3 regions of the Kitasatospora sp. NPDC048722 genome follow, and region 3 is predicted to be linked to each of the others. Evidence: riboswitches for the same ligand, from Rfam matches in the RefSeq annotation. Region 3 holds a riboswitch; each other region holds the start of a gene.
What was found. Region 3 has a riboswitch for S-adenosylmethionine ahead of thrC (threonine synthase). Riboswitches for the same ligand answer to the same signal wherever they lie in the genome.

Region 1 (7,317 bases), on a different contig from region 3:
ACTGCTGTTGCTGTCGCCACGACGGACATTATGTCGGTCCCTTATTCCGTCTTCACGCCGGGGGGTCTCCCTCGGAGTGTCCGGTGCGTGCGGTATGCCCGCTTGGGGGGCGGCTGGGTGCCCGGACGGTACCTGAGCAGCGGCGTGTCCCTTTTCTGACGGTTCCTCGGAGGGCCCTTCGACCCCGTTGCCCAGCGTGTCGATGCACGGTCGGCGCAGTGCCCGGAGGTAGGGGGCGGGCCCGGCTGTCGGCCGTCCGGGTGGACTGCGCGGGTCCGGGTGACGGGACCTCCTCCGGGCGGGTGAGCCCCGGGCGCGGCGCCTTGAGAAGGAACGCGCGCGGGGGAGGGCTCGCCCGGGGGTGATCCGGAGTAGCATCCGGGTCAGGCGAACGTGGTCCGGATCACACTTGAGGGAGCAGGGTCAATGGCGTACACGACCGATGAGACGCTCACCGTCCTCGTCTACAGCGACGACCGCAACACCCGCGAGCAGGTGCTGACGGCGCTCGGCCGCCGGCCCGCCGAGGATCTGCCGGAGCTGTCCTATCTGGAGTGCGCGACCACCCCCGCGGTGCTGCGGGCGCTGGAGAAGGGCGGCGTCGACCTCTGCATCCTCGACGGCGAGGCGGTGCCGGCCGGCGGGCTCGGGCTCGGGCGGCAGCTCAAGGACGAGATCTACGGCTGCCCGCCGGTGCTGGTGCTGATCGGCCGGCCGCAGGACTCCTGGCTGGCCGCCTGGAGCCGGGCCGACGCGGCGATCTCGCGCCCGGTGGACCCGGTCGCGCTGGCCGGGGCGGTGGCCACGCTGCTGCGGGCGCGCCTGGCCAAGCGGGCCCCGGCGACGCGCTGAGCGGCGCCGTCTCAGTACTAGAGAAGACGGGGCGGGAGGTACCCCGCCGCTCGATAGGCTGACTCCATCCGTACGGGCGTCCCTCCCCGGGGGAACCGACAACAGCTGGAGTCAGCCATGGTGAACGTGAACCCTGCGAACGGTGGTACCGACCCCGTGCAGGTGGTCCGCACCTGGCCGGACCTCCTGGCGGCGCTGTTGAAGGGGGAGGACCTCGACCGCTCGGCCACCGCGTGGGCGATGGACCGGATCATGAGCGGCGAGGCGTCCCCCGTCCAGGTCGCCGGGTTCATGGTGGCGCTGCGGGCCAAGGGCGAGACGGTCGACGAGATCAGCGGCCTGGTGGACGCGATGTACGCGCACGCCGAGCCGCTGGACATCCCGGGCCCGGCGGTGGACATCGTCGGCACCGGCGGCGACCGCGCCAAGACCGTCAACATCTCCACGATGTCCGCGATCGTCGCGGCGGCGGCCGGCGCCAAGGTGGTCAAGCACGGCAACCGGGCGTCCTCCTCGGCCAGTGGCTCGTCGGACGTGCTGGAGAAGCTCGGCGTCGCCCTGGACCTGTCGGCCCGGCGGGTGGCCGAGGTGGCCGAGGAGGTCGGGCTCACCTTCTGCTTCGCGGCGAAGTTCCACCCGTCGATGCGGCACGCCGCCACCGCGCGGCGCGACCTCGGGGTGCCGACCGCGTTCAACATCCTCGGCCCGCTGACCAACCCCGCGAAGGTCACCGCGCACGCGGTCGGCTGCTTCGACACCCGGCTCGCCGGGCTGATCGCGGGCGTGCTCGCCCGGCGCGGCTCCACGGCGCTGGTCTTCCGCGGCGACGACGGCCTGGACGAGCTGACCGTCACCACGACGTCGCGGGTGTGGATCGTGCGGGACGGCACCGTCACCGAGGCCGCCTTCGACCCGCGGGACGTCGGCATCGAGCTCGTCGGCATCGAGGCGCTGCGCGGGGCGGACGCCTCCTACAACGCCGAGGTCGCGCGCCGGCTGCTGGCCGGGGAGCGCGGGCCGGTGCGGGACGCCGTCCTGCTCAACACGGCGGCGGCGCTGGTGGCGCTGGACCTGACGGACGCGCCGCTCGCCGAGCAGCTGGCGGCCGGCATGGAGCGGGCCGCGGCGGCCGTCGACTCGGGCGCGGCGCAGGAGCTGCTGCGGCGCTGGTCGGAGGCCACCGGCCGGGACTGACAAGCGAGTCGAGGGGCCCGTGGCAGCCGCGACATCGCGTGGGCTGCCGCGGGCCCCTCGGCTGTCCGGATGGTGGATGCCTGTTTGACCACCCGGTGGACGCGACCTAGAGTCTTCGCCAGGTCATGAGTGACAGCGACAAGCCCCAGCTTGCTGTCCGGCAACCCTCCGTCCGTGGCGGGGTGCCCTGGGTGAGGACCGGGCCGCGCGGCAAACCGTCCGCGAGGCAAGCGCGGACGCCCGACGACTAGCACTCCCGGGGTCCCTCGACCTCCGAAGGAGTGCATCCCCATGTCTCTGGCCACCGAAATCTGCGCCCCCCTCGCCGTCCTCGGCCACGACGTCCAGGTGCCGCTCGCCAACGGCGAGAAGGTCGGCTACGCGCCGCTCGACTACGCGGCCAGCGCGCCGGCCCTGCAGCGGGTGTGGGACGACGTCGCCGCGTACGCCCCGTACTACGGCAGCGTGCACCGCGGCGCCGGGTACCTCTCGCAGCTGTCCACCGACCTGTTCGAGCAGAGCCGCCGGACCGTCGGCGAGTTCCTCGGCCTGCGAGAGGGCGACCAGGTGGTCTTCACCCGGGCCACCACCGACTCGCTCAACCTGCTCGCCGCCGCGGTGCCCGCCGGCACCCGGGTGTTCGCCTTCGAGACCGAGCACCACGCCTCGCTGCTGCCCTGGGCCCACGCCGGGCTGGACGTCACCTACCTGCGCGCCCCCCGCTCGCACGCCGAGGCCGTCGCCGTGCTGGACGCCGCGCTCGCCGGGGCGCCCGGGGGCCGGAAGCTGCTGTGCGTCACCGGCGCCTCGAACGTCACCGGTGAGCTGTGGCCGGTCGCCGAGTTGACCGCGACCGCGCACCGGCACGGCGCCCGGGTGGTGCTGGACGCCGCCCAGCTCGCCCCGCACCACCGGGTCTCGGTGGCCGAGCTGGACGTCGACTGGATCGCCTTCTCCGGTCACAAGATCTACGCGCCGTTCGGCGCCGGGGTGCTGGCCGGCCGGGCGGACTGGCTGGACGCGGCCGAGCCGTACCTGGCCGGCGGCGGCGCGACCCGGACGGTGGCCCGGGAGGCCGACGGCTCGGTGGCCGTCCAGTGGCACACCGGCCCGGCCCGGCACGAGGCCGGCTCGCCGAACGTCATCGGCGCCTACGCCATCGCATCCGCCTGCCGGGCGCTGAGCGAGGCCGGCTTCGACGCGCTGGAGGCCCGCGAGCAGGCGCTGATCGCCCGGCTCACGGCCGGGCTGGCGGAGATCCCGCAGGTCAAGGTGCTGAACCTGTTCGGCGAGGACTCCGCGCGGGTGGGTGTGCTGTCCTTCGTCGTCCGGGGCTGGAACAGCTCGCACTTCTCGGCCGCGCTCTCCGCCGAGTACGGCATCGGGGTGCGCGACGGGCTGTTCTGCGCGCACCCGCTGGTGCGCACGCTGATCGGTGACGCGTCCGGCGTCGCGCCGAGTCCTGTTTCCGAGTGCGGGGCGCCGGAGCCGTCGCTGCCGGGCGAGCGGAGCCTGAACGCCATCCGGGTCAGCTTCGGCGCCGGGACCCCGGACGAGCACGTCGACCGCTTCCTGACCGCCGTCCGCGAGCTGGTCACGGACGGCGCGGCGTGGAACTACCGGAACGAGGGCGGCCGCTGTGTCGCCGACACTCGTCGCGAGGACTGAGAGGGGCGGGCCGACCGAGGACTACTCGTCCAGGCCGAGCGCGAACGCGGCCTCCAGGTCGTGCTGGGAGTAGGTGCGGAAGGCGATCTGGGTCTCGGTGTGGGCGACGCCCGGGACCTTGTTCAGCCGGCCCGGGATGACGTCGGCCAGGTCGTCGTGCTTGCGCACCCGCACCATCGCGACCAGGTCGTAGCCGCCGGTCACCGAGTACACCTCGCTGACGCCCTCAATGGAGGCGATGGCCTCGGCGATCTCCGGGATGCGGTCGACACTGGTCTTGATCAGGACGATGGCGGTGATCACTGTTCGGGCTCCTTCGTGGGGTGGCGCCAGCGTATCGGGCCTCAGCCGGGCCGTCTCAGGGGGTGACCGACGACGGTGCAGGCGTAGAGGAAGCCGGCGCAGAAGCCGATCACGTGGACCAGGTAGGCGACCCCGGGCCCGGCCGAGTGCACCGACCACCACTGCAGGGCGAACCAGAGGCCCAGCACCAGCCAGGCCGGGAACCGCAGCGGCAGGAAGAGCAGCAGCGGGACGAGCGTCGTCACCCGGGAGCGCGGGTGGAAGCGCAGGTAGGCGCCCAGGACGGCGGAGATCGCGCCGGAGGCTCCGATCAGGACGCGGGTGGAGTCCGCCGAGTGCGCCTCGGCGAGGGCGAAGCCGTACGTCGCGAGGCTCCCGGCGGCCAGGTAGAAGAGGAGGAAGCGGGCCCGGCCGACCCGCCGCTCGACGGTGGGGCCGAAGACGTGGAGGAAGAGCAGGTTGCCGGCCAGGTGCAGCCAGCCGGCGTGCAGGAAGAGGCCGGTGAGGACGGAGACGGCGGGGCGCTTGCCCGGGGTGGGGGCGGCCGGGCAGCCGGGGACCGGATCCGGGGCCTCGGCGAGCTGTTCCGCCGTCAGCGGGCGCCCGGCCAGCAGTTCGGCGGGGACGGCACCCCAGCGCTGCTCGTACCGTTGCTCGGAGCAGACCCGGGCCTGCCCGGTGCCGTACAGGGGGTTGAGTCCGGCGGCCGGGCCGAGGAGGAAGACCAGCGTGTTGACCGCGATCAGGGCGTAGGTGACCGCCGGAGCGGGCCCCGCGGGGCCGCCGTCCCGCGTGTCGGTGTGGCCGGGGGCCGCGAGCGCCATGCGGCCAAGCATCCCTCCGCGGGCCTTCCGCGACACCGTGCTGTACGGCAGGTGGACTAGGGCTCGATCGCCCGAACCGGTGGCCGCGACGGTTGCCCCAGGCAATAGGCTTGGGGCGGGCATTCCCGCCTCCCGCCGCCGATGCCGGGGCTCCGGGGGGAGCGCCTAGCCCACCCAGGGACCACCCGAGAGGACCCCCGATGACCGTCCCCGCCCTGACCGCCGAGACGCGTTGGCGCTGCACCCTGTGCGGCAACCTCACCCGCTTCGACGTGACCCGCACCGCGCGGGTCACCGAGTTCCTGCACTTCGACCTGGCCGGCGAGTCCAAGGTCGAGGAGACCCAAGTCCTGAGCGAGACGATCGAGACGGTGCGCTGCCGCTGGTGCAACGCGGTGGACCAGGTCGAGCTGGTCGCCCGTCCGGGCGCGGAGGACGCGGCGGTCGAGGCCGAGCAGGGTTGATGCCCCGCCGGTGCGGCGGACGGTGCACGGCACGGCCGTCCGCCGCACGGGACAATACAGACAGAACGCACGGAGCGTGACGACAGGGACGGCGGCCGCGGGGCCGTGCCCGTTGGACCAGGATCGGAGCCGAGGACGTGGTGGACGCAGCGAGGGAGCCCGCCGGACCGCAGGGGCAGCCCGCTGCGGAGCCGGCCGCCGGGGCGGCGGGGGCCGCCGACGGTGCCGCCGCGTCCGGAACCGCAGCGGAGCCGGAGGCCGGTCGTCCCGTCGAGAAGCTCGACCGGCCGCTGCCGGAGGGCGTGCGCCGGCGGGTGGTCGGCCTGGCCGCGGACGCGCTCGGCGGGCTGCCGCCGGGCGAGCTGCCGCAGAGCCTGCGTCAGTACGCCAAGTTCACCCCGGCCCGGCGGGCCAAGTACGCGGCCACGGCGATCGCGGCGGCGCTGGAGTCGGAGCCGGCCTTCCGGGTGCGGATAGCGGAGCGGCTGCGGTTGGGCCAGCCGGACCTGGTGAAGGCGCTGGAGTCGGGCAGCGTCCCCGGCGCCGCCGATCCGATGGACGTCGCCGCCGCCGCCTACCTGGTGCGGTCGGCCGGCTGGAGCCGGCTGGTCGCCGAGGCCGGTGAGGAGGCCGAGCGGGCCGGCGCCGAGGGCGCGGCCGCGGAGGCGGCCCGCCTGGTGGAGAAGCTGCAGGCCGAGCTGGCCGAGGTGCGGGCCGGGGCGCGCGCGGACCTGGACCGGCAGCGGGCCGAGTCCGAGGACGTCCGGCGGGAGGCCGACTCGCTGCGCAAGAAGGTGCGTTCGCTGGAGAGCGACACGCGCCGGGCGCAGGCCGAGACCCGTCGGCTGGCCGCCGAGCTGGAGGCGCTGCGCGCGCAGGCGGCGACCGAGCGCAGCGCGGCCGAGAGCGAGGCGCGGCGGCTGCGGCACCGCGTCGGCGAGCTGGAGACCGCCGCCGAGCAGGGCCGGCGCTCGGCCCGCGAGGGGCGCAGCGTGGAGGACATGCGGCTGCGGCTGCTGCTGGACACCGTGCTGCAGTCGGCTCAGGGGCTGCAGCGCGAGCTGGCACTGCCGGTGTCGCAGATCCGTCCGGCGGACCTGGTGGAGGCGGTGGTGCCGGGTTCGGCCTCGCCGCACGACGTGGCCCGGCGGGGGCTCGCGGAGGACGATCCGGCGCTGCTGGACCAGCTGCTGGCGATCCCGCAGGTGCACCTGGTGGTGGACGGCTACAACGTGACGAAGACCGGCTATCCGACGCTGCCGTTGGAGCAGCAGCGGCTGCGGCTGCTGGGCGGGCTGGCGATGCTGGCCCAGCGCACGCAGGCGGAGGTCACATGCGTGTTCGACGGGCAGGACCTGGACGTGCCGGTGATCATGGCGCCGCCACGTGGGGTCCGGGTGCGCTTCAGCCGGACCGGCGAGACGGCGGACGAGCTGATCAGGCGCCTGGTGCGGGCCGAGCCGCAGGGCCGTCCGGTCGTGGTGGTCTCCGCCGACCGTGAGGTCGCGGAGGGCGTGCGGAAGGCCGGCGCGCGCCCGGTCGCCTCGGTTCTGCTGCTCAACCGGCTGGCGCGGCCCTGATTCCGTGCCGATGGGGATGACGGCTGCTCAGCGCCCGGTTTGCGGCGATGTGCGGATTCGGTGAAGCAGCGTGGGGGAGCGGAGTTCACGCCTTTGGGGGAGTGGCGTAACGCCTGGATGTTCACTAGGGTCTGGCGTCAAACCTATTTTCCGGATTTCTCACCCGAACCGGTGAGTCCATGGAAGAAGGAGCCGGTCTTTTGGCCTCCCACCGCCGTCCCAAGCAGCCGAGTCGCGCGCGGGTCTCCGTGCTCACCGCTGCTGCTGCGACCGCGGTCGCGCTCTCCGCCCAGGTGGCCGCGCACGCCGCGCCGCAGCCGAACAAGACGGACGTCAAGGCGCAGATCGACGAGCTGCAGCAGGAGCAGGAGCAGGCCGCCGAGAAGTACAACGGCGCCAAGGAGCGGGCCGACCAGCTGCGCAAGCAGGCCG
Region 2 (7,317 bases), on a different contig from region 3:
CGGCCTCCCGAGGCACGTGTTCACCGAGGACCTGGAGGGCCCGGTCCGGACCGCCTGGGAGACGGCCGTCGACCGCCTCACGGCGGCAGGGGCGGAGTGGATCCCGGTGGACACGGAACACCTGGTCGCGTACGACTCCCGGGTCGGGTTCCCGCTGGTGTTCGGCGAGTTCGGCGCCGCGCTCGGCCGATACCTCGACGCGCACCGCACCGGGCTCACACCCGCCGGCGTGCTCGACGCGGTCGCCGACCCGGTCATCGCGGAGACGCTCAAGGCCACCGCCCTGCCCACCGCCCCCGGGTACCCGGGGCCCGCCGTCCTGCGCGGCGCGCTTGCGCAGCGGCAGGCGATGCAGACCGCGTACGACGAACTCGTCACCGCCCACGGCCTGGACGCGATCCTGAGCCCGACCGTCCCGGTGTGCGCCCGGCCGCTGTACCGGTACGAGGAGTCCCTCCCCCTCAACGGCCGGGACGTGCCGACGTTCCCCACCCTGATCCGCAACACCTCGCCGGCGGCCGCCGCGGGCCTGCCGTCGCTGACGGTCCCGCTCCCGGTCACCGGCTCCGCCCCCGTCGGCGTCCAGCTCATCGGGCGGCGGAGGGCCGACCGGGACCTGCTCGCAGTGGCGGCGCGGATCGACGGTCTCCTGCGGCCCGAAGCGGCGCACCCGGTGACCGGCCACGATCCGACCGGTCGGCACGAGGAGGCCCGATGAACGCCATCCCCGGCCCCGACCCCCGCCCGGACGGCGGGGTGGGCGCGATCGCGCAGGCCGGCGGGCTGCACGCCTACCAGCTGAGGCTGCACGCCGAGTACGGGCCGGTGGTGCGGTTCCAACTGCCCGGTGCCGAGACGGCCGTGTCGATCGCCGACCCGGTGCTGCTGGAGGCCACGGCTCACCTGAACGAGCGGCCGGAGCGGCTGTTCTCCTTCCTGGACCCGCTGTTCGAGGCGGGCAACCTCCAGGTCCTGCCCGCCGATCTGGCCACGTTCACCGGTCGAGGGCGCGAACTCGCCGTCCTCGTAGGCGAATTCGGCAGAGGTGCCGCCGTGGTGTCGACGATCGAGGGCCCGGCCGGGATCGGGAAGACCCGACTCGCCCTGCACGCCGCACACCGGCTCGTCCGTGACGGCCGGTGCGCCGACGTCCAGTTGTACGTCAACCTGCGCGGCTGCGACCCCGAGCACCCGCCGGCCGATCCGGTCGCCGTACTCGGCATGTTCCTCAGGCAGTTGGAGGTGCCCGCGAAACACGTACCGACCGGAGCTGCCGAGCGCGCCGCGCTGTTCCGCGGGCGGATGCACGGCAAGCAGGCCGTCGCCGCGCTGGACGACGCCGCCTGCGACGACCCCCGTCCGGGGAACACCCGCCGGGCGAGCACCGCGAGGTGACGCTCGCCCACCGGGCCGCCGGTCGGTCCTGGACCAGCTGAAGCCGCCGGAATCCGGCGTACTGGCCCCGCACCGTCCGGACGGGACACCGACGTTCCCGTTCCCATGCTCCGGGCATCATCCCTGCCGGGGCCGGCACCTCTGATCAGAGGCGCCGTCAAGGCGGATCGAGCCCATGGGAGCCGATGCGCTGGCGTGGCCTTCAGCCGGTCGGCAGGGGCGCCGCGTCGCGGTGGTCAGGCTTCCATCAGAGGGGGCTCCCAGCGCGGCCCGCCGAATGCGGCCAGCACGGCCGAGAGTTCGGGTGTCAGCGGGTGCAGGCGGTCGAGCGGGACCAGCACCACCCATCCGTCGTGCCCTATCCGGCTGCGCGGGGGCAGGGCCTCGTGATCGTGGACGAGTGCCGCTACGGCTGCGAAGCGGGTCGTCCGACCGAGCGAGTTCTTGATCGGCCGCACGGTGATCCGGGCGATCTGCTCCGGGGTCAGCAGGATCCGGCGGCCGTCGACCGTCGCGTCGAGCAGCTCCGGGCTGATCGAGACCCGGACGTCATAGCCGAGCCGTCGGCAGCGCAGGCAGAGCCGGACGGCCTGCCAGAGCATCACGTAGAACGCCTGAACCGCCGAGGCGGCGGCCAGTGTCAGCACGATCCGCGCGGGGAAGGCAGGGAGGACGTCGGCAAGGAGGAGCAGGAGGGCCGCCTTCGCCACGATGATCACCCACATCAGCACCGACCGCTTCAGTGGCCACTGCCAGGGCAGGCCGCGCTGCCAGCCGACGCTGCCGGGCGCGCTCGGCCGGAGGTCCGCGGCATCGGTGTGCCCGGCCCAGGGCGGCTGGGCGTGCCCGGCGAGCCGCTGTTGGAGGCTGCTGTGCCGGAACTGCGGGGCGCCGTCGACCATCCGCAAGGCGCCCAGCGTCCGGGCGTCCTGAAGGAATCCGGACGTACGCCAGGGCAATTGCCGCACGAGCGCGAGCATGAAGCGCCCGCACTGCCAGCGTCCCCACGGTGTCATCAGGAGTACGGTCGCGGGGAAGCCGACCACAGCCTCCGTCGCGTAGGAGAGGGCTTCACGGTCCAGGCCCGCCCGGAACACGGAGTAGCGGGCGGCCACGACGGCGGAGATCCAGGCCGCACACGCAAGGCTGTAGTACCTCTCGCGCTCCAACTGCGCCCGTGCGGTGCCGGCACGGGCCGGATGGATGGCGACCCGGAGGACCCGGAACCCGGCCACCAGCAGGCCCCAGAAGGCTGTGACGCCTGTCGTCGCGGTGTCGTGCCGCGCACCCGCCACCGCGAGGAAGCCGGCCGCAACCGCCACAACGGCGGCCAGGGCGTACGGGCGCCTCCACCGGTCGTCCGCCGTGGCGAACAGCGAGGCCAGCACGTAGTCGAGCGGGAACAAGATGACCGGGGCCATCAAGGCCCAGACCGCTGCGACCCCGGCCCATCGCGTCAGCCACAGCGGGTCACCGGGCGGGCCGTCGCCGACCGCCGAGAGCCCCGGACCGACGACCGAGCCCAGGGCCGGGGCCAGGAGGAGGAGCAGCGCGGCTCCGGCAGCAACCGCCCACCCCGGTGCTGCGTGCCGCCAGTCCAGTTCGCGGGAACCGAGCCGGGTGAAGCGGCGGGCCAGGAAGCGCAGGTACGCATCGGCTTGCTCCGGGTGCCAGCGACGCCGCATGGCGGAGCTCGACGCGGGAGGCTCGCCGAAGAGGGCCGGGACCAGGGCGTCGAGCAGGTGGTGCTGCAGGGCCGCCTCGTCGGGCAGCCGCGTCCGGTCGGCGAGCTGCGCGGGGTGGCCGGCCGGTCCGCCGTGGACGCGGTGGGCCAGCCAGATGTTCAGCGGGCTCGACAGGATCCGGGCGAGCGGTCCGGACGGTTCCTGACGAAGCCGCTCGGCGACCGGGCTCCAGCGCCCGGGTGCGTGTGAGGCCGTGTCCAGGTGGTGCAGGGCGGCCTGCGGTTCGATCGGGCGGGCGCGCAGCACCAGGTCGGGGATCCACCGTGCGCTCAGAACCGCTTCCTGGTACTCGGGGACGCGGCTGGTGATGATGACGGCGTCCCGCGGCTCCAGGCCCTGGGTGAGCGCGACGAGCATGCGGATCCGGGCCGCACTCGGCAGTTCATCCAGGCCGTCGAAGATCGGGAACACTCGCCTGGAATCGACCAGGATTCTCATCGTGCCCGCGCCGTACCGCCGCTCTATCTCCGGGTAGCGCTGTTCGAGCCTGTGGACGAACCAGTCCCGGAGGCGTTCCCGGCGCGGGTCCCAGGTGTCCGGTGTGGCCGGTACGGGCAGTGGTTCCCGGGCGGTGCGGCTCAGCAGATGCAGTGTCAGTAGCAGGACGAGCGTGGTCTTTCCCGCACCGGGATCGCCGAGCAGCACCAGTCGGCGCTGCGGCAACCGGAGGAAGAGCTCGGCGACCTGTCCGGCGCGATGGCTCTCGGGCGGCTCGCCCGTAGCGGCCGCTGCCCGCTCGGCGCCTGCCGGGGTCTCGGCGGGCGTGTGGAGCGGGTCGTGCGGCCGGATCGGGCCGGTACCGCCGGACTGCGCGGGACCGTCCGCACGTTCCCACTCCACGGCCAGCTCCGCCTCGAACACCCCGCGCGTGGCAGCCTCGTCGGCGACCTGGGACCTGATCAGTTCTCGCAGCCTCGTGACGGCCGAGTCGAGCCGAATCCGATCCGGTTCGAGTGCGTCGGGGAGGACGTAGACGTGCGAGCCCTGAACCAACTGGCCTACGTGACCGGATATTTCGGCCGTGTTGTGGACGTTGCTGACACTGCCGGCTTCCAAACTCGTTCTCCCCCATACCCCTTGGCAGGACAGTACGTCGTCCTGCGCGGGGCCAAGGCTACGATGCCGGGCGGTTGCCCGCAGCCGAACGTCGCAACGGCCCGGTCCGGGGCAGCAGCACCACGCCCGACGCGGACGAGCCGGCAGGGCGGGCCGGGTGGCCCGCCCTGCCTCCGTCCCGCCACCACCCAGGTGGTTGCCGTAGTTCCGGTCCTGCGTGGGGATCGCCGCTCCGCCTCGGCCTGTCGGCGGTCGCCCGGCTGTCGGTGATCCTTATGCGGACGGGGTGCGGAAGATCTTGGTGAAGCTGTCCAGGGTGCCTCCGTTGGCGGTGAAGCCGAGGTAGGCGGCGCCGGTGGCGGCGAGGCCGAGGAGGGCGCCGAGGTAGGTGCCGACGTCGGCGCCGGCATCGATGAAGGCGGACTGGCCGACGGGGACCGACGGGTAGGTGAGCCAGCGGAGCAGGACGATCACGGTGGCGATCGCCGCGAGCACGAGGCTGGTGGCGTGGCCCTGGCGGGCGGGGAGGCCGCGGCCGATGGCGGGGAGGGCGGCCACGATGCCGACGGCGACGAGGGCGACCATCGGGATCCAGGCGCCGGCGCCCACGTCCCAGGCGTTGCCGCTCGCCGCGTACTGGGTGAGGAGGCCCGTGGCGCCCGACTTCTCGGAAACGGTGTACCACGGGAGGAAGCTGTCGATGAACGCGATCACGCCGATGGCGGCGAGCGCTCCGGACTGGACGCTGATCTTGACGGGCTGCACGGGCCCAACCCTTCTCTGGTGGTGTTCGGTTGACGTTCTGGGGTCCTTGCCCGGGCACGACTCCGCACGGGCTCTGGTTGCCGTCGGTGAAGGAATCGGGCCCGACGAACCAGCTGCACCACGCGTAGTCCTCGGGCAGGATGAAGGTCTTCGTCTCGCCGCCGCTGGCGGGATGGAGGGGGGCTGTTCGCGGGTGGTGCTCACCGACCAGGTCCCCGTCGAGCCGGTCCGGTTCTGCGACGTCTGGGCGTCGACGTCCTCCAGCGCCGTGCCGACGTCCTTGACGTTCGTGTAGGTGTAGGAGGTCTCGCACGTCGGTGCGGGGTGGCTGCCTTGCCGGGCCCTGTTGCGGCCGACGAGCGGGGTGAGGGGCGCGACGGTCACGAGGAGCGGTGCCGAGGTCCTGCACGCCGTCGTGGGCCCGGCCCGTGCCCTGACGAGCGGGCCGCGGCGGCGCACAGTGCCACGGCGACCACCCCCGACCGCACGACCGGACCCTGGCGACCGTTCATGTGCCCGCCCTCCCGCTCGGGGACGGTCGCGATGGGGCCGTCGGTAGAACGGTAGAGCTCCGGTCGCGCCTCGGTGAGGGATATGCGAAGTCGTGGCACTGCCGCTTCGAAACCGTGACAGATGTCCGGATCCGCGGTGCGACCGGCCCGATTCGGACCGAGGTTTCGGTGATCTTCCTTATCCCCATCGTCGTGCGCGGGGCGAGGCCGGCGGCCCGTTCGAGCCGCGTCACCTCGTGCCCGTCGTCGTGGAAGCGGATGGCGCCGTCCAGGTCGCAGAGCAGGGCGTCGAACGCGAGGTCCGTCAGAGCTGGTGATCATGTCAAGCCCGGCCGGCCGGGCCCGGCCGGACCCGTGCTTCCACGAAGGAGGAGGGGGAGGTTTGGCGGGTGGGGCGGGGAGTCTTGTATCGTTCCTCGCGAATCATCCAGAGGGGTGGAGGGACCGGCCCTACGAAGCCCCGGCAACTCCCCGTTCGACCCGGCGTCCGAAGTACGCGCCGTGCCGTCCGGGATCAGTGCCAACTCCGGCCTGCCGCCAACGTGGCGCGGGAAAGATGAGGAGACACGGTGCTCTCTGTGCTGTCCTTCGCCCGGGCGCTTCCCGCCCCGGCCCTTCCGCGTACCCGTCTCGTGCCCGGCGCAGGCATTCGGCCGACTTCTCCGGCCCGTTCTCGCTGACCACCCCCCCGCTCCCCGCGGGGAGCCCCCGTGTGCCGAACCACCCGCCGGCCGCGGATTCGAGACTGGAGTACCCATCCATGGAGCTCACGAGCGGCGTCGGCGTGCTCGACAAGGCCACCGCGATCCTCGCCACCCTGGAGTCCGGCCCCACCACCCTGGCCGGACTCGCCGCCGCCACCGGCCTGGCGCGCCCCACCGCCCACCGGCTGGCCGTCGCGCTGGAACACCACCGGCTGGTCACCAGGGACCTGCAGGGCCGGTTCGTCCTGGGCCCCCGGCTCGCCGAGCTGTCGGCGGCGGCGGGGGAGGACCGGCTGCTGGCCGCCGCCGGGTCGGTGCTCGTGCACCTGCGCGACGTCACCGGCGAGAGCGCCCAGCTGTACCGCCGTCAGGGCGAGGTGCGGATCTGCGTGGCCGTCGCGGAGCGGCTCTCCGGCCTGCGTGACACGGTGCCGGTGGGGGTCACGCTCCCCATGAAGGTCGGCGCCGCAGCCCAGATCCTGCTCGCCTGGGAGGAGCCGGAGCGCCTCCACCGGGGGCTCCAGGGGGCGCGCTTCACGGCCACGGCCCTCAGCGGCGTACGGCGCCGGGGCTGGGCGCAGTCCATCGGCGAGCGCGAGCTCGGGGTCGCGTCCGTGTCGGCGCCGGTGCGCGGGCCGTCCAACCGGGTGGTGGCCGCGGTCACTGTCTCCGGCCCGATCGAACGGCTCACGCGGCACCCGGGCGCGCGCCTGTCCCAGGCCGTCATCGAGGCGGCGAACCACCTCACCGAGGCGCTGCGCCACCCGTGACCGGCCCGGCCCCGGGGCGGTCGACCCGGGGTCGGGGGCCAGGCTCAGGCCCCGGGCGCCGGTGTGAGGACCGCCGGCCGGGGAATGCGGCTGATCACCGAGCCGATCAGGGTGCCGATCGACACCCCGAAGACCGCCGAGACGGCCGCCAGCACCGACTGGGCGCCGTTGCCCACCTCGATCTGGGCGGTGTTCAGGAGGCCGAAGGAGCCCGGCACGACGATCCAGAACGCCGGCAGGTAGAGCACCTGCCAGAGCGGGCCGCCCGGCAGCCAGTGCACCAGGGTGGCGGCGACCGCTGCCGAGACCGCCCCGGCCAGGCCGCCGATCGCCGCGCCGTGCTCCGAGCTGATGACGACCTGGACGGTGA
Region 3 (7,317 bases):
TGGGCGGCCCCCGAAGGGAACCGCCCACGCGATCGGAACACCGATCCGGTCGAACGACCTGGATCAGAAGTCCATGTCACCGCCCGGCATGCCGCCGGCCGGGGCCGCGGCCTTCTCCGGCTTGTCGGCGATGACGGCCTCGGTGGTGAGGAACAGGGCCGCGATCGAGGCGGCGTTCTGCAGCGCCGAGCGGGTCACCTTGGCCGGGTCGATGATGCCCGCGGCGATCAGGTCGACGTACTCGTTGGTGGCGGCGTTCAGGCCGTGACCGGCGGGGAGGTTGCGCACCTTCTCCACCACGACGCCGCCCTCGAGGCCGGCGTTGGTCGCGATCTGCTTGATCGGGGCCTCCAGCGCCACGCGGACGATGTTGGCACCGGTGGCCTCGTCGCCCTCGAGCTCCAGCTTGTCGAACGCGACACCGGCCTGCAGCAGGGCGACGCCACCACCGGCGACGATGCCCTCCTCGACGGCGGCCTTGGCGTTGCGGACGGCGTCCTCGATGCGGTGCTTGCGCTCCTTGAGCTCCACCTCGGTGGCCGCGCCGGCCTTGATGACGGCCACGCCGCCGGCCAGCTTGGCGAGGCGCTCCTGGAGCTTCTCGCGGTCGTAGTCCGAGTCGCTGTTCTCGATCTCGGCGCGGATCTGGTTCACGCGGCCCGCGACCATCTCGCTCTCGCCGGCACCGTCGACGATCGTGGTCTCGTCCTTGGTGATGACGACCTTGCGGGCGCCGCCCAGGAGGTCCAGACCGGCGTTCTCCAGCTTCAGGCCGACCTCCTCGGAGATCACGGTGCCGCCGGTGAGGGTGGCGATGTCCTGGAGCATGGCCTTGCGGCGGTCACCGAAGCCCGGGGCCTTGACGGCGACGGACTTGAAGACGCCCTTGATCTTGTTGACGATCAGGGTCGAGAGGGCCTCGCCCTCGACGTCCTCGGCGATGATGACGAGCGGCTTGCCGCTCTGCATGACCTTCTCCAGCAGCGGGAGCAGGTCCTTGATTCCGCCGATCTTGGAGTTGGCGATGAGGATGTACGGGTCCTCGAAGGTCGCCTCCATGCGCTCCAGGTCGGTGGCGAAGTAGGCGGAGATGTAGCCCTTGTCGAAGCGCATGCCCTCGGTGAGCTCGAGCTCCAGACCGAAGGTGTTGCTCTCCTCGACGGTGATGACGCCTTCCTTGCCGACCTTGTCCATGGCCTCGGCGATGAGCTCGCCGATCTGGGTGTCGGCGGCCGAGATGGAGGCGGTGGAGGCGATCTGCTCCTTGGTCTCCACGTCGGTGGCCTGGGCCAGGAGCTGGTCCGAGACGGCGGCGACGGCCTTCTCGATGCCGCGCTTCAGGGCCATCGGGTTGGCGCCGGCGGCGACGTTGCGCAGACCCTCGCGAACCAGGGCCTGGGCGAGCACGGTGGCGGTGGTGGTGCCGTCACCCGCGACGTCGTCCGTCTTCTTGGCGACCTCCTTGACGAGCTCCGCGCCGATCTTCTCGTACGGGTCCTCGAGCTCGATCTCCTTGGCGATGGAGACACCGTCGTTGGTGATCGTGGGGGCGCCCCACTTCTTCTCCAGCACGACGTTGCGACCCTTGGGGCCGAGCGTGACCTTCACTGCGTCGGCGAGCTGGTTCATGCCACGCTCAAGGCCGCGGCGAGCTTCCTCATCAAAGGCGATGATCTTGGCCATCTGAAGTGGTCCTCCGGGACACGGTCGACTGCTCGGACCAAGGGGTGCCCGCGACGGACGGCCAAGGTGTGCGGGGGTCTATTCCCCTACCGCTCCCAGGGCCTCACCGACCCGGTCCGCTGTCACTCTCAAGCTTTGAGTGCTAACGCCAATGATTAGCACTCCGGGTGGTCGAGTGCAAGCCCAATCGCCAAGCCGGGAGCCGCCGCGGGAACGCCGACGGGCCCGCACGACGCGTGTCGTGCGGGCCCGTCGAGAAGCGAGTGGTCACCAGCCGTGGGCCGCGCCGAGCTCCTGGAGCCGGAAGGGGTCAGACCGCGCGGACCATGTCCGCCTGCGGGCCCTTCTGTCCCTGGGAGATCTCGAACTCGACCCGCTGGCCCTCCTCGAGGGTGCGGTAGCCGTCCATCTGGATCGCGCTGTAGTGGACGAAGACGTCCGCACCACCGTCGACCGCGATGAAGCCGTAGCCCTTCTCCGCGTTGAACCACTTGACGGTGCCCTGAGCCATTCCGAACTCCCCTAGTGCTGTGCTGGCCCTTCACGGTCCCGCAGGTCGCGGGCCCGGGTTGGTTTTGAAGGCCGGCCCGGGGAACCCCCCCTGGGCGCAGCCGTGCACGCCGCGATCAACCGCCTCGAACGACATCCGGTGAGCGGGTGATTGCGTCGACCGCGGCTGAATGTATCCGGATCGACGCCCTCTGCAACAGGGTCCTCCGCGGTGAATTCCGGGTCCGCGTCAAGGGACAGGACGGGCCGAATCGGAAGGAACTCCGCAATTCACGCCGGACATAGCGGACGGATTGCGCAAATCCCCTGGAGAATTCTGACATCCGCGTGACATGTTTCCCGGACCCGGTCCCCGGGCGGTCTCAACGGACGGACGGCGGAGCGGCGGTTCGCACGGGGAGGGTGAGGGGGACCCCTGTTCCCGGCCGAGCGACACTCTACTCCCACTCGACCGGGAAATATTCCCGCCGAAATGCGAGCGGCCGCCCCCGCGCACGGAATGCGGAATTCCGTGCGCGCGGGCGGCCGGTCGGAGCGGGGTGCGGCTCAGCAGCCGCCGGCCACCGCCGGAATGATCGAGACGCTGGCACCGTCCTTGATCTCGGTGGCCAGTCCGTCGGCGAATCGCACGTCGTCGTCGTTCACGTACACGTTCACGAAACGGCGCAGCTTGCCGGTGTCGTCCAGGATGCGCGCGGAGATGCCCGCGTGGTTCTTCTCCAGGTCGGCGATGACATCACCCAGGGTCCCGCCGTCGGCGGTGACCTCGGCGGACCCGCCGGTGTAGGTGCGCAGGATGGTGGGGATGCGGACGGTGGCGCTCATGGGTGGCTCTCCTCGTGGGGGGAATCAGGCGGACGCGAGGCCGGCGGTGCGGAAGGACTCCAGCGTCGGGCGGATGACCGCGGTCATCCCGGCATCGGCGACGGCGTCCAGGGTCTTGAGGCCGTCACCGGTGTTGATCGCGACGGTCTCCTTGGCCGGATCCAGCTGCCCGGTCTCGACCAGCTTCTTGAGCACGCCGACGGTCACCCCGCCCGCGGTCTCGGCGAAGATGCCCTCGGTGCGGGCCAGCAGCCGGATGGCGGCCACCACCTCGGCGTCGGTGACGTCCTCGACCGCTCCGCCGGTGCGCCGCGCGATGTCCAGCACGTACGGGCCGTCCGCCGGATTGCCGATCGCCAGCGACTTGGCGATGGTGTCCGGCTTGACCGGCCTGATCACGTCCCGGCCGGCCTTGAACGCCGCGGAGACCGGCGAGCAGCCCTCGGCCTGGGCGCCGAAGATCCGGTACGGCCGGTCCTCGACCAGCCCGAGCTTGATCAGCTCCTGCAGGCCCTTGTCGATCTTCGTGAGCTGCGAGCCCGAGGCGATCGGGATGACGATCTGCTCCGGCAGCCGCCAGCCGAGCTGCTCGCAGATCTCGTACGCGAGCGTCTTGGAGCCCTCGCCGTAGTAGGGGCGGAGGTTGACGTTGACGAAGCCCCAGCCCTCGCCGGCCGGGTCGCCGATCAGCTCCGAGCAGAAGCGGTTCACGTCGTCGTAGTTGCCCTCGATGCCGACCAGCTCGCCGCCGTACACGCCGGCCATGACGACCTTGCCCTGCTCCAGGTCGTGCGGGATGAACACGCACGAGCGGAACCCGGCCCGGGCCGCCGCCGCGCCCACCGCGCCGGCCAGGTTGCCGGTCGACGAGCAGGACAGCGTGGTGTAGCCGAAGGCGCGCGCGGCCTCGATCGCGCAGGCCACCACGCGGTCCTTGAACGAGTGCGTCGGGTTCCCCGAGTCGTCCTTCACGTACAGGTCCGCGGTGAACCCGAGCTCGCGACCGAGGTTGTCCGCCTTGACCAGCGGGGTCCAGCCGGGATTCAGGTTCGGCTTCGAAGCGACGTCCGCGGGCACCGGCAGCAGCGGCGCGTAGCGCCAGATCGACGCGGGCCCGGCCTCGATGCGCTTGCGCAGCTCCTCGGCGGCCTCGCTCCCGAACTCGTACGCGATCTCCAGCGGGCCGAAGCACTCCAGACAGGCGAAGCTCGGACCGAGCGGGAAGCGGGTGCCGCACTCCCGACAGGACAGGGCGGTGGCGGGGCCGAGATCCACGGATGCGGGTGCGACTGTGTCGATAGCCATGATGGCGGAGGCCTCTCTCCTCATCTTCCCCGCGGTGCGGGCGCACCACGGGCCGGAATTGGCACCTGTCCCGCCGGGGCCTGGTGATCAGCCGCGCGAGAAGGTTGCCGGGACGTCAACGGGCCGTTCCCTCAGTCCCTCTGGATGAGCATGTGAAGTTGTCGTCAGCGGCGACCCCGGCGTGCGAAGGTCCGACCGCTGTACGAAGACTGTATCCGAAGGCGCCGAGCCCGAAAGGGACCGTCCGCCACGCGAGATGGCCCGTTCCACCCGATCCGCCGAGGAGAGTCCCGTGCCCGCCGAACCGACCCCCGCACTCCTCCCGCAGGCGGCCTCCTGGCTGGGCCGCCGCTCGTGGAGCGCGGCCGACCGGCCGGTCGACACCCTCCTCGCGGCCAAGCGCCGCACCGGTCACACCGTCAGCGTCGTCCTGCCCGCCCTCGACGAGGCGGCCACCGTCGGCGACATCGTCCGCACGATCCGGCGCGAGCTGATGGAGCGCCTCCCCCTCGTCGACGAGCTCGTCGTCGTCGACTCCGGCTCCGCCGACGGCACCGCCGGGGTGGCCGCCGCGGCCGGCGCCCGGGTCGTGCCGCGCGACGAGATCCTGCCCCGGCTGCCCGCCGTACCCGGCAAGGGCGAGGTGTTGTGGCGCTCGCTGCTGGTCACCCGCGGCGACATCGTCTGCTTCGTCGACGCCGACCTGCGCGAGTTCGACCCCGCCTTCGTCTCCGGCACCGTCGGCCCGCTGCTCACCGAGCCGGACATCCAGCTGGTCAAGGCCATGTACGACCGCCCGCTCGAAGTCAGCGGCTCGGCCGGGGACCCCGACGCCGTCTTCCCGGCCGGCGGGGGCCGGGTGACCGAACTCGTCGCCCGCCCCCTCCTCAACCTGCACTGGCCGGAACTCGCCGGTTTCGTCCAGCCGCTCGGCGGCGAGTACGCGGCCCGCCGCGGACTGCTCGAACGGCTCCCCTTCCCCACCGGCTACGGCGTCGAACTCGGCCTCCTGGTCGACGCGTTGGAGCTCGTCGGCCTCGACGCCCTGGCCCAGGTCGACGTCGGCGTCCGCCACCACCGCCACCAGGACGGCCAGGCCCTCGGCCGGATGGCCGCCACCATCTACCGCACCGCGCTGGAACGCCTGGACCGCGCCCACCGCCTCAAGGCCTCGGCCGACCTCGTCCACCCGCTGCTCACCCAGTTCGCCCGCGACCCGGAGACCCGCGCGTTCACCGCCCACACGCACCCCGTGACGGCCGTGGAACGCCCCCCGATGCACACCGTTCCCGAGTACGCGACCCGGCACGGGGAAGTTTGGCGACCCTAACCCGAGGCAACATGCCAAACATGGGTGATCTCACGACCGAACGTTCGAGCGCGACCGTGCTGGTGGCGTCCAATCGCGGGCCGGTCTCCTTCAGCACCGCGGACGACGGCACGCTGACCCTCAAACGCGGCGGCGGAGGCCTGGTCTCCGGCCTCTCCGCGATCGACGACCCGAACGCCGTCTGGGTGTGCGCCGCCCTGGGCGACGCGGACCGCCGGGCCGCCCGGGAAGCCCCGCACGGCCGCCTCGACCTGGCCGGCCACGACGTCGGCGGACAAGCCGTCCGGATGCTGGACATCGACCCGGAGACCTTCGCCCGCGCCTACAACGGCGTCGCCAACTCGACCCTCTGGTTCGTCAGCCACCTGCTCTACGCCACGCCCACCGCCCCCGCCTTCGACGCCGGCTTCCGCACCGAGTGGGCCGCCTACGAGACGTACAACCGGGCCTTCTCGGACGCCCTCGCGGCCGAGGCCGCCCCGAACGCCGCCGTCCTGGTCCAGGACTACCACCTGTCCCTCACCCCGGCCCTGCTCCGCGCTGCCCGCCCCGACCTGCGCATCGGCCACTTCTCCCACACCCCGTGGGCCCCGCCCGAGTACTTCCGGCTCCTCCCGGACGACGTGGCCAGGTCCGTCCTCACCGGCATCCTCGGCGCCGACCGGGCCGGCTTCCTCACCGAACGCTGGGCGAGGGCCTTCGCCGCGTGCTGCGAAGACCTCCTGGGAGCCACCTTCGACCGGACGGACCTCACCGTCACCCACGACGGCCGCACGACCCGCCTCGGCGTGCACGCCCTGGGCGCCGACGCCGACTTCCTGCGCGAGCGCGCCCACCGCCCCGACGTCGACGAGCGCCTCGCCGCCCTGCGCGAGGCCGTCGGCGACCGGCGCACGATCGTCCGGGTCGACCGCACCGAACTGAGCAAGAACATCGTCCGGGGCCTGCTCGCCTACCGCCACCTCCTGCGCACGCGACCGGAGTGGCACGACCGCGTCGTGCACATCGCCTTCGCCTACCCGTCCCGCACCGACCTGGCCGAGTACCGCGACTACACGGCCCGGGTCCAGGACCTCGCCCGGGCCATCAACACCGAATTCGCCACCCCCACCTGGCAGCCGCTGATCCTGCACGTCAACGACGACTTCCCGCGCTCCCTCGCCGCCTACCGGCTGGCCGACGTCGCCCTGGTGAACCCCATCCGGGACGGCATGAACCTGGTGGCCAAGGAAGTCCCGGTGGTCTCCGACCACGGCTGCGCGCTCGTCCTGTCCCGCGAGGCCGGTGCCCACAGCGAACTGGCCGGCGACGCGATCGTCGTGAACCCGTACGACGTCGTCGAGACGGCCGACGCCCTCCACGCGGGCCTCACCATGCCCGACGAGGAACGCGCCGACCGCACCAAGCGCCTGGCCGCGGCGGCCACCGCGCTCCCGCCGCAGCAGTGGTTCCTGGACCAGCTCAACGCGCTCTGACCGCCTCGCCCAGATCCGCCAGCAGCTCCACCACGCCCGCCGGCCCGGGCACCACCAGGTCAGCCCGGTCGGCGAGCTCCCGCACCGGCGCGTCCCCCACCGCGCCGCTGCACACCAGAAGACCGGCGAGCCCCTCGCCGCGCAGCTTCTCGACGGCGGCGAAAGCCGCGACATCCCCCAGGTCGTCCC

Region 1: linked by a shared signal. The riboswitch ahead of AB0C76_RS21970 (aminotransferase class V-fold PLP-dependent enzyme) and the one ahead of thrC (threonine synthase) in region 3 are both predicted to bind S-adenosylmethionine.
Region 2: linked by a shared signal. The riboswitch ahead of AB0C76_RS23790 (IclR family transcriptional regulator) and the one ahead of thrC (threonine synthase) in region 3 are both predicted to bind S-adenosylmethionine.

What each region holds. Positions count from the first base shown of each region.
Region 1 is NZ_JBEZGX010000029.1:57,865-65,181, forward strand. Features, by position in the region: gene AB0C76_RS21955 (heme-copper oxidase subunit III) at 1-29, opposite strand, end outside; gene AB0C76_RS21960 (hypothetical protein) at 427-852, shown strand; gene trpD (anthranilate phosphoribosyltransferase) at 970-2,046, shown strand; SAM riboswitch class IV at 2,168-2,285, shown strand; gene AB0C76_RS21970 (aminotransferase class V-fold PLP-dependent enzyme) at 2,338-3,714, shown strand; gene AB0C76_RS21975 (Lrp/AsnC ligand binding domain-containing protein) at 3,736-4,017, opposite strand; gene AB0C76_RS21980 (rhomboid family intramembrane serine protease) at 4,059-4,841, opposite strand; gene AB0C76_RS21985 (hypothetical protein) at 5,042-5,305, shown strand; gene AB0C76_RS21990 (NYN domain-containing protein) at 5,446-6,885, shown strand; gene AB0C76_RS21995 (NlpC/P60 family protein) at 7,086-7,317, shown strand, end outside.
Region 2 is NZ_JBEZGX010000033.1:52,999-60,315, forward strand. Features, by position in the region: gene AB0C76_RS23770 (amidase family protein) at 1-718, shown strand, start outside; partial or broken gene AB0C76_RS23775 (cytochrome P450) at 715-981, shown strand; gene AB0C76_RS23780 (hypothetical protein) at 1,632-4,196, opposite strand; gene AB0C76_RS23785 (hypothetical protein) at 4,470-4,961, opposite strand; SAM riboswitch class I at 5,894-6,036, shown strand; gene AB0C76_RS23790 (IclR family transcriptional regulator) at 6,234-6,947, shown strand; gene AB0C76_RS23795 (threonine/serine exporter family protein) at 6,992-7,317, opposite strand, start outside.
Region 3 is NZ_JBEZGX010000028.1:38,283-45,599, reverse strand. Features, by position in the region: gene groL (chaperonin GroEL) at 64-1,683, opposite strand; gene AB0C76_RS21390 (cold-shock protein) at 1,994-2,194, opposite strand; gene AB0C76_RS21385 (ubiquitin-like small modifier protein 1) at 2,740-3,018, opposite strand; gene thrC (threonine synthase) at 3,043-4,323, opposite strand; SAM riboswitch class I at 4,341-4,474, opposite strand; gene AB0C76_RS21375 (glucosyl-3-phosphoglycerate synthase) at 4,616-5,653, shown strand; gene AB0C76_RS21370 (trehalose-6-phosphate synthase) at 5,674-7,128, shown strand; gene otsB (trehalose-phosphatase) at 7,115-7,317, opposite strand, start outside.